3 regions of the Peribacillus sp. TH27 genome follow, and region 1 is predicted to be linked to each of the others. Evidence: riboswitches for the same ligand, from Rfam matches in the RefSeq annotation. Region 1 holds a riboswitch; each other region holds the start of a gene.
What was found. Region 1 has a riboswitch for lysine ahead of dapA (4-hydroxy-tetrahydrodipicolinate synthase). Riboswitches for the same ligand answer to the same signal wherever they lie in the genome.
Positions count from the first base shown of each region.

Region 2: another riboswitch for lysine. It lies ahead of JFU24_RS18535 (amino acid permease); the one in region 1 lies ahead of dapA (4-hydroxy-tetrahydrodipicolinate synthase).
Region 3: another riboswitch for lysine. It lies ahead of JFU24_RS23770 (aspartate kinase); the one in region 1 lies ahead of dapA (4-hydroxy-tetrahydrodipicolinate synthase).

Region 1 is NZ_JAEKEV010000001.1:216,269-219,532, reverse strand. It holds gene JFU24_RS01060 (VOC family protein) at 182-559, opposite strand; gene dapA (4-hydroxy-tetrahydrodipicolinate synthase) at 955-1,839, opposite strand; lysine riboswitch at 1,978-2,156, opposite strand; gene JFU24_RS01050 (NUDIX hydrolase) at 2,771-3,181, shown strand; gene JFU24_RS01045 (hypothetical protein) at 3,238-3,264, shown strand, end outside.
Region 2 is NZ_JAEKEV010000002.1:3,584,394-3,587,657, forward strand. It holds gene JFU24_RS18535 (amino acid permease) at 124-1,575, opposite strand; lysine riboswitch at 1,672-1,852, opposite strand; gene JFU24_RS18540 (LacI family DNA-binding transcriptional regulator) at 2,132-3,094, opposite strand.
Region 3 is NZ_JAEKEV010000002.1:4,659,418-4,662,681, reverse strand. It holds gene JFU24_RS23775 (YslB family protein) at 1-284, shown strand, start outside; gene JFU24_RS23770 (aspartate kinase) at 347-1,579, opposite strand; lysine riboswitch at 1,670-1,846, opposite strand; gene uvrC (excinuclease ABC subunit UvrC) at 1,908-3,264, opposite strand, start outside.

The DNA of each region.
Region 1 (3,264 bases):
CTTTTCAGTGCCTTCTTTGGATCTGGTAATCTTATCACCATCAATAATCAGTATATCCCCAACCTTCTATATATTTTCGGTTTATGAAATTTGTCTACTCCTTAGATGTGAAGGGCTTTTAATATAATAAGGGTCACAGAAATGATCAAACTTTACTTATTTCATCTCATATTAAGTATCTTTAATCTTTTGCTCGTTCTACCAATTGTAGCAATTCACCATTAGGTCCATTGAATAAAATCATACGTCCACATTCAAGTGTTGGTTGTGGTTGAGGGGATAAAAATTCAATTCCTTTATTCCGGTAATGGTTAATTGCTATATTAATATCTTCTACTGTAAAAGAAAGGTGGTTAACGATTCCACTTTTGTTATACTTACCAATAGGTTCAATGTCTTTGATTAGTTCAATTTCCATACTAGGCTGTTCTTCCAAGTACAAAAATGCCATCTCTCTTGTTTTTGAAGATCCTCGAAGGCGAACCTTAAACCCAAACATATCTGAGTAGTATTGAATAGTATGATCCATATTAGTAACAATAATAGCTATATGTTCCATTTTTTTATCATTTGTATTCTTCCTTTCAACATAAATAATAAATTTAAATGAAATATACACCAACTTAGTAAACATTTATTTTGGTTTATCAAAGAATTTATGCGTTTACTATTTTTATTTATCTATCTATCATCTGTAAAAAGATAAAAACGAAGTGAAAGAAAAGGTGATTATGGAACTTAAGACCCGTAAAATTAAAGGTAAGGTTTTTTCAACCTTACCCCTTAAAGATTGTCTTCCTATGGTGCAATATCTTCTAGAACCTTTTCACTAATTTCAATCATTCGATATGCTATAAACGTACGGATGGCAGCTACGCAAGCAAAAAGAACAAAGACAGAATTAAGACCTTTAGCGCCAGTCTCGCTGAATGAATCATTATTTTATTTATTCAACTAAACAACTTCTACGTTACTAGGTTGTAGAGCTATTTGTAGAGCTATTTTTTCTTCATTGTTTAAAGGGACCAATGGTAAGCGGACACCTCCAACATTTAATCCTCGCATATTTAATGCTGATTTTACCGGTGATGGGTTTGATGCAGCAAATAATGCTTTCATAATTGGAAGAAGGTTACGATGTGTAGAAGCAGCACCATGGACATCACCATTTTTAAAGCTATTGATCATTTCTTGCATTTCATTACCAATGATGTGTGAAGAAACCGAAACAATGCCTGTTCCACCGATAGCTAAAACAGGTAATGTTAACCCATCATCGCCGCTGTACAACGCAAAATCACTAGAGGATTTGCTTATGATTTGTGCCATGGCATCTAAGTCACCACTTGCTTCTTTTACTGCGACAATATTGTTAATCTTTGAGAGACTAACAATCGTCTCTACTGACATGTTTACAACACTTCGTCCTGGAATATTATAAAGCATTACCGGTAATGATGTTGATTGGGCAATCGCATTAAAGTGCTGAAATAATCCTTCTTGAGACGGCTTGTTATAGTATGGGGTGACGAGCATAATTCCATCGACTCCTGCTGCCTCTGCTTGTCTTGTTAAGCTAATCGAAGCTTTCGTGTTATTTGAGCCAGTTCCAGCTATAACTGGAACTCTTCCATTGACAACTTCCCCAACAAATTTGAATAAATCTACTTTTTCTTCTGCTGTTAATGTAGGCGACTCTCCAGTTGTACCAGCTATAACTAATCCATCAGAACCATTAGCAATTAAATAATTTACTAAAGTTCTCGTAGCATTAAAATCAACCTCATTATTATGATTAAACGGGGTAACCATTGCAGTTAAAACTTGGCCAAAATTCATAATTTCACACCCTTTAGTATAATTTTTTTAAAAAATTCAGAGGTGGTTAGGGCCATTCAGGAGTAAACGCAAAAAAGCAACAACGAGGATTCGCTGCTGCAGTAGAAACAATATTTAATAAAAAAGAATCGTTTCGGCGCGTAAGATAGCCCTCCATATAGTTTCCTATATGACAGTTCTGTATTTATTCAACAGCAGAACCAGCTTCAAGAACATGAGATTCTTTCCGCTTCGGCAAATTCCCCTTTCCACAATAGTCATAGGATCTCATTCTCCTCAAAATGTGTACTAATGGTCTTTGCTCCTCTATCCTCACTTCAAAAAGTATGAAGTAAGAAAATATTTAATTGACTGTAATATAACAGGAAATCCTTTCTATTGCAAGGCCAATTTAGAAATATTTTTTTAAGAATACATGGATAATCGATGGAAATGGCTAAGGTATTGGGCTGGATTCATCTATTATGTAAACTCAACAGATTAATAGTTTTATAAAACAAACTGTTTGAAAAGTTTCACCTTTATAGTCAGTTTTACAATTGATATATCTTATAGAAGGAATTAGTATTTATCTTATGAATATCAATAATATTGATCAAGGAGGGGAGGACAACATGACTAATACAAAACTAACAAAGGAAAGAAAAGATATGAAAATCCGTGAAGTTTGGGAAGCAAGAAAACGAATCGCTTCAATTGTAAGTAGAACTCCATTGATTCTTTAAGCTGTATTGTGTAATCGGGCAACTTTACCAAAGAGTAAACGCTATCTAAAATGAGATTGAACTGATTTATAATTTGCTTGAGTTAGTTGTCCAATGGATCACTAAAAGGTGTTCAATGACAATAAAGATAATTAATTACAAATAAAGATGTTTAATTTACAATAGACTTGTTTAACTCTTAACTAATAAGAAAAGGAGTATTGAATTTGAATCGTGTTGATGTTGTGTACACACTTTTGTTTAACGAGGATACCAATAAGATTTTAGTGGTACTAAATAAAAAAAATAACACTTGGTCCTTACCAGGAGGAGCAGTTGAAGCAAATGAGACTCTAAAAGAAGCAGCCATCAGAGAAGTTAAAGAAGAAACGGGCTATGATGTGCAGGTAAACGATATTATTGCATTAAATGAAGCATTTATAAATGAAGATCATGTATATTTTATTATGTTTGAAGGGCAAGTTCTAAAATCACCTGAACAAATTCCAAAGGAAAAAAACATTTTAAGAGTTGAATGGGTAAATTTAGAGGAAGCAGATAGACTAATGCCTTATTATCCAGAAGGAGTATCCAAACTAATTAGCAACTCCAGAGCAGGATATACATTCCAAAAATAATTAAAATACAATGGTATTAGGGCTAAATTGCTTGAGGGGTGTCTTGTCCGTCCGGAATGGGTTTTAAGACGGTAGACCTTCGC
Region 2 (3,264 bases), on a different contig from region 1:
TCATCTCTCCCTTACCGTTGGGCTCTCGCCCCTCACACGCTTGAAGAGGGAGTCTTCTGGTGGGAAATGATAAAAAAAGGACCTGATTCCTCTTGAAGAGGAAATCAGGTCCTTTTAAAACGCTTATTTTACTTTAAAATCACATTCCTCAAGTGGGATGATTTTAGTTTTATACTTAATTTTATAGCCGAACCATAGGGCGAAGAATAAGATCAGGCCAATGTAAGAAACAAACATTGAATTCCAATCAATCCCGCTGCTGCTGAAAGCTTGGTAGCCTTGTCCAATGATAATGAAAATACATAAGACGAGCGCGAAAATCGGTCCAGTTGGGAATCCTTTAGCAAGGTATGGTAAAGCATTCAAATCAAGACCTTGAGCTACATAGGCTTTGCGGAATCGATAATGAGCAATCGCAATTCCAACCCATGTGACAAACCCGGCCATACCTGAAGCATTTAATAACCAGATATAAACAACACCGTCTCCAAAAAATGAAGCTAAGAAAGCGAGGCAACCAACTAAAGAAGTCGCGATAAGAGCATTCACTGGTACCCCTCTTTTATCGAGCTTGCCAAGGAATTTCGGAGCTTTTCCGTCGCGGGCCAAATCCCATAGCATACGAGTTGAAGCATACATGCCGGAGTTACCAGCAGAGAGCACAGATGACAATATAACTGCGTTCATGACCGATGCCGCAAACGCAAGACCTGCGCGTTCAAATACAAGTGTAAATGGACTGACGGCAACATCTTCGCTTAATAAACGTGCATCTGTGAACGGAATAATCATTCCAATTACAAAAATCGCAAGGATATAGAATAAAAGGATGCGCCAAAAAACGGACTTGATCGCTTTAGGGATATTTTTCTCCGGATTCTCACTTTCGCCGGCTGTAACTCCAAGTAATTCTGTTCCTTGGAAAGAGAAACCTGCTGCCATGAATACTCCTAGAATTGTGAAGAAGCCTCCATTAAATGGACCTTCTCCCATGGTGAAATTAGAAAAACCAATTGGGTCATTTCCCCCCAGGATTCCGAAAATCATTAGAAATCCAGTGATTAAGAAGATGATAACGGTCACGATCTTGATTAAAGCAAACCAGAATTCAGCTTCGCCAAATCCTTTAACAGACATATAGTTAAAAAGAAACATAATAATTAACGCAACGGCACTCCAGATAATGGACGAGCTGTCCGGGAACCAGAATTTCATAATTAGGACAACGGCAGCCAGTTCAGCTGCAATTGTGATGGCCCAGTTATACCAATAGTTCCAGCCAATCGCGAAGCCGAAAGATGGGTCGACGAATTTGGATGCGTAGACACGGAACGAACCGGCTACTGGCATGAATGCTGCCATTTCTGCAAGACTTGTCATTAAGTAATAAACCATGAAGCCAATGGCTGCGTATGCTGCCAAAGCACCTCCAGGCCCAGCGGTATGGATGGCACCGCCACTTGCTAAAAATAAACCTGTTCCAATCGTTCCACCTAATGAAATCATCATTAAGTGGCGTGCTTTCAGGCTCCTTTTCAACTCAGTGGGATTTGATGTTGTTTGTGAATTTGACAATTGATGTTACACTCCTTTTTATTGGAAGGGAACGATATATAAAAAAACAGCAGTCGAAAAAGATCGACGGCTGTTTATAATAAACCCGTTTATCCTTCCGAAGATAGCTCCCCACGTTAATAAAACGTGACAGTGGTGTTCCTATTCGGTAACACCGCCAGCCTAGATATACAAGGACCATATCTAAACTTCGGCAACTTATCCTTTCAAACGGAGTCGTCAATTTTCCTGAATCTCGTCCGTACTACTTTTATAAGCCGCAGCCTCTAACTCATCGGTAAATGAGGAAGTATTCAATTTTCTTATACTAAATATATAAATCGTTGCGTCAACTTCTAGTCAACCTATACGATTTCAATATAAAGTTCAAACAATTACTTCTATGTCAGCAGGTCATTGAGTAAACTTTACTATATTAAAATTATAAAATAATCTTATAGATAGCGCAATGATTATTTTTCAAGGTTATTTTTTCCTAGTTTTTAAATGTATCACTTGAATTTGATGTTTAAATGTTTGTCATTTAAACATCTTTTATTTGGATAATTAAGATAATTCAAATAGTTTTTCGTTTCATAAGAGTATAATCTAATTTTACATGTCTGATAACTTCAGGATTTTCAAATAGATCAACAGCCATTTTGCCAATCCAATCAAGCGGTAAGGAAACGGTTGTGATATCGAGCATCTCACTGAGGCTATCATTATTAAAACCTAGAATGGCCACGTCTTCTGGTACTTTCATTCCGAATTTGTTGGCAGTAAGAATGAATCCGGACGCGGTGTCATCATTAGTAATGATGATAGCCTCTGGTTTATCTATCATAGAATTCCAATCTTGGAACAATTTTTCACCATCTTTGATGTGATAACTGCCTTCAAACAGCCATTCTTTTTTATTTAAAAGATGATACTTATTCATAATATCGTTAAACGCCTTTGTACGAAGGGAGCTGTTTCTGCTCTTTTTTCGCCCGAGGCTGTATCCGATTTTCTTATATCCTTTAGCAACCACGTATTCAAGTGCAGAGGAAAAAGCGGCATAGTGATCAATGCTTATGGACGATAATTCAGCCTGGGCTGTATCTTCACATAAGATAATTGGTCCATATTTTTGATAGTCCAAGAGGACTTTCATTTCTGAAATTCTTGAACAAACGATAATGCCATCGAGTTGCTTCATTTGTAACATATTCAATGCCTGAATTTCTTTTTCTCTTTCATATTGTGTTTGAAAGATGACTATATGATAGCCGATAGCATTGGCTTGTTTTGTAATTCCTTGCACGATTGCTCCGTAATAGGGGTGATTGGTGAAGGGAATGATGACGCCGATTAGATTCGTTTTGCCTTTTGAAAGATGAATGGCGTTGATATTTCTCGAATAGTTTAATTGGTCAATGGCCTGTAAAACACTCTTTCTTTTTTCAGGACTAACATATGGGTGATTATTCATTACACGAGACACTGTGGAGACGGACACACCTGCATATTGAGCAATTTCTTTAATATTTGTCATAGGATCACCGTTTTTTCTTTTTTTTTATTGTATCGTATGAAACCCATTTCAGAGCAAGAGGCGAGAATAAGAGAACTAAAGATTTCTTTATTCAGGGTCTTGTTCTGGTATGGGTTTCATCCTTTAAGATTGAAAAAAGTCTTAGAGGAGGAGATTAGGATGGTCCAAAC
Region 3 (3,264 bases), on a different contig from region 1:
TGAATGGCGAACAGGAAGTTGTTGCATTTTTCCAAAATGCAGGCTGGGGCCATCTTGAAATCATAAAGTTTTCGAAAACCGAGATGGAATTATCCTTAACAGGTGAAATAATCAGCCGTCGCTTAGATCTTCATCCTGACTGTCACTTCCAACTTGAAGCCGGTTTCCTTGCCGAGCAGTTTACACTGCAGAAAAAATTCTTAAGTGAATCGACAGAAGAAATCAAACGCCGCGCAAAAAAAGTGACATTTACCATTCAATGGGATCCTAGAGACCCAATCTAATGAGCCCAAAAACAGACTTACCTTTTTTGTCGGAAGTCTGTTTTTCATTAGACTCCAAGCAATCAAACAAGCACTTTTGCATGCTGCCCTAATTTAAACGCTTCATGAAGTGCTTCGACTGCCTTCACCATTTCCTTTTCATTGACGACAGTTGAGACTTTAATTTCAGATGTACTGACCATTTTCACTTGGATACCTGTGTTAGCCATCACTTCAAACATTTCGGCAGCCACTCCCGGATTAGATACCATTCCTGAACCGACGATAGACACTTTGGCCAATCCACCCTCTGTTTCTACTCTATCGAATGCCAATTGGTCTTTATTTTTTTCTAGCACGTTTAAAACAGCTTCCGTATCTTCACTTTTTATGGAGAAAGAAAGGTTTGTTGTATCCTCTGCTGTCATACTTTGGATAATAATGTCAACGTTTATCCGGTTTTTTGCAAGTGTCATGAAAATTGTGGATAATGATCCTAGTGATCGGGGCAAACCATTCACTGTGACCCTTGTAATACTGTCTTCAAAAGCAATACCGCGTACAATTAAATTTTCTTCCATAGTTGCTTCCTCCTCAATGGTAGTTCCTGCTTCTTTCTCCATACTCGAACGGACTTCAAGCGGAATCTGGTGGTTTTTCGCATACTCAACAGCTCTTGGATGAAGAACACCCGCCCCTAGATTGGCAAGTTCTAGCATTTCATCGTAAGAAATAGATTGCAGTTTTCGAGCGTCTTTTATGTAACGTGGGTCTGTTGTAAATACACCCGTTACATCGGTATAAATATCGCATCGGTCCGCATTTAATGCTGCAGCAATAGCCACTGCAGTCGTATCAGACCCGCCCCGCCCTAGTGTCGTGATTTCTCCATTTGCATCATTCCCTTGGAAACCTGCAACGACTACAATTTTCTTTGCCTGAAGCTGAGCTTGAATTCTCGAAGCATCAATGTTTAAAATCCGGGCATTCCCATGAACGGATTCTGTTTGCATGCCAGCCTGCCAGCCGGTGAAAGAAATAGCTTCACGCCCCGCTTCAATTAAAGCCATCGTTAACAGGGAAATCGTGACCTGCTCTCCAGTCGTCAATAACATATCCATTTCCCTCTTGCTTGGGGTTCTGGAAATATCTTGAGCCATGTAAACTAGTTCATCTGTTGTTTTCCCCATAGCTGAAACAACGACGACTACCTCATTCCCATTCTCTGCTTCCTCGATTACTCGATTGGCAACATTTTTGATTTTCTCGACACTACCGACGGATGTCCCGCCAAATTTTTGAACGATTAATGCCATCCTAATGCACCCTCTTTTTCTTTTTTAGGCAATAAAAAAAGCAATGAGAAATATCTCATTGCTGTGATCACGTATTTAATACAGTAAACACAGTGAGATAGCTCTCCAGGGTATACCCCCTGACAATCCGCCATTTATTAAATGTCAGACCAGAAAAACAAGGTATGAGTCTTGTCTTCCTTCGGCGTTATCCCCTTTCAAAACCTTTCATCGAAGCTCATACTTCTCCAGGTTTTTACTATTGAATTCCGCACCTCTATCAGCACTTTTAAGTTGTCTAGTTGAAAATTCCTTCTTATCATAGCATAGAGAAATGTAGGTAGCAAGATTATTCTTGCAATTTTCTAACGATTCCTTCAGCTACTCCTTTTGGCATGCCTGCCTCTTTAATTTGTTCTACCGATGCCTCTTTAATTTTTTTCAATGAACCAAAATGCCTTAACAATTGCTTTCTTCGTTTTTCTCCGACTCCAGGTATATCATCAAGCTGCGAGTGAACCGCATTTTTCCCGCGTAGCTGGCGATGAAACGTAATCGCAAACCGATGCACTTCGTCCTGAATTCTTTGCAACAGATAAAATTCCTGGCTACGCGAATCAAGCGGTACCATTTCCAGCGGATTGCCAATCATCAATTGCGATGTTCTGTGCTTTTCATCCTTAATGAGACCAGAAAGCGGAATATCAAGACCCAGTTCATTTTCTAAAATATCTCGAACAGCCTCCACATGTCCCTTTCCACCATCAATAATGATTAAATCCGGAAGTGGCAGCCCTTCTTTTAAAACTCGTGAATATCTTCTGCGTACAACTTCACGCATCGATTCATAGTCATCGGGTCCCTGGACAGTTTTGATTTTATATTTGCGATACTCTCTTTTTTCCGGCTTACCGTCAATAAACACAACTAAAGCGGAAACCGGATCACTGCCCTGAATGTTCGAGTTATCAAAAGCCTCGATCCGATGCGGGGTATAGATGCCTAATTGCACCCCAAGATTTTCCACCGCGTTGATTGTTCTTTCTTCATCCCGTTCAATCAAAGAAAACTTTTCCTGAAGGGCTATGGCGGCATTTTTATTCGCCAATTTAAGCATATCCTTTTTTGATCCCCGTTTTGGATGAATCGTCTTCACGCCAAGCAGCCCTTCAGCCATTTCCGCATCTACTGACTCTGGCAGCAAAATTTCCTTTGGTTTAAAGTGATTGGTAATCTCGTAAAACTGACCTAGGAATGTAAGAAGTTCCTGATCCGGTTCATCATACACTGGAAACAGGGAAACATCCCTTTCTATCAATTTCCCTTGTCGCACAAAAAATACCTGAACACACATCCAGCCTTTATCATAGGCATAGCCAAATACATCACGGTCGATAAAATCAGTCGTCATCATTTTTTGCTTTTCCATCGTGATATCGATGTGGGCAATTTTGTCACGGAACTCCTTTGCCCTTTCGAAATCAAGCTCTTCTGATGCCTCTAACATTTTTTCTGTCAGTTCTTTTTTTATCTCAGTATGGCCGCCGTTTAAAAATCGGTTGATATCATCCACCATTTTTTTATATTCCTGTTCCTCTACATCATACACACATGGAGCCAGGCACTGCCCGAGGTGGTAATAGAGACAAACGCGATCCGGTAGGGTATTGCATTTTCTAAGAGGATAGATGCGGTCGAGTAATTTT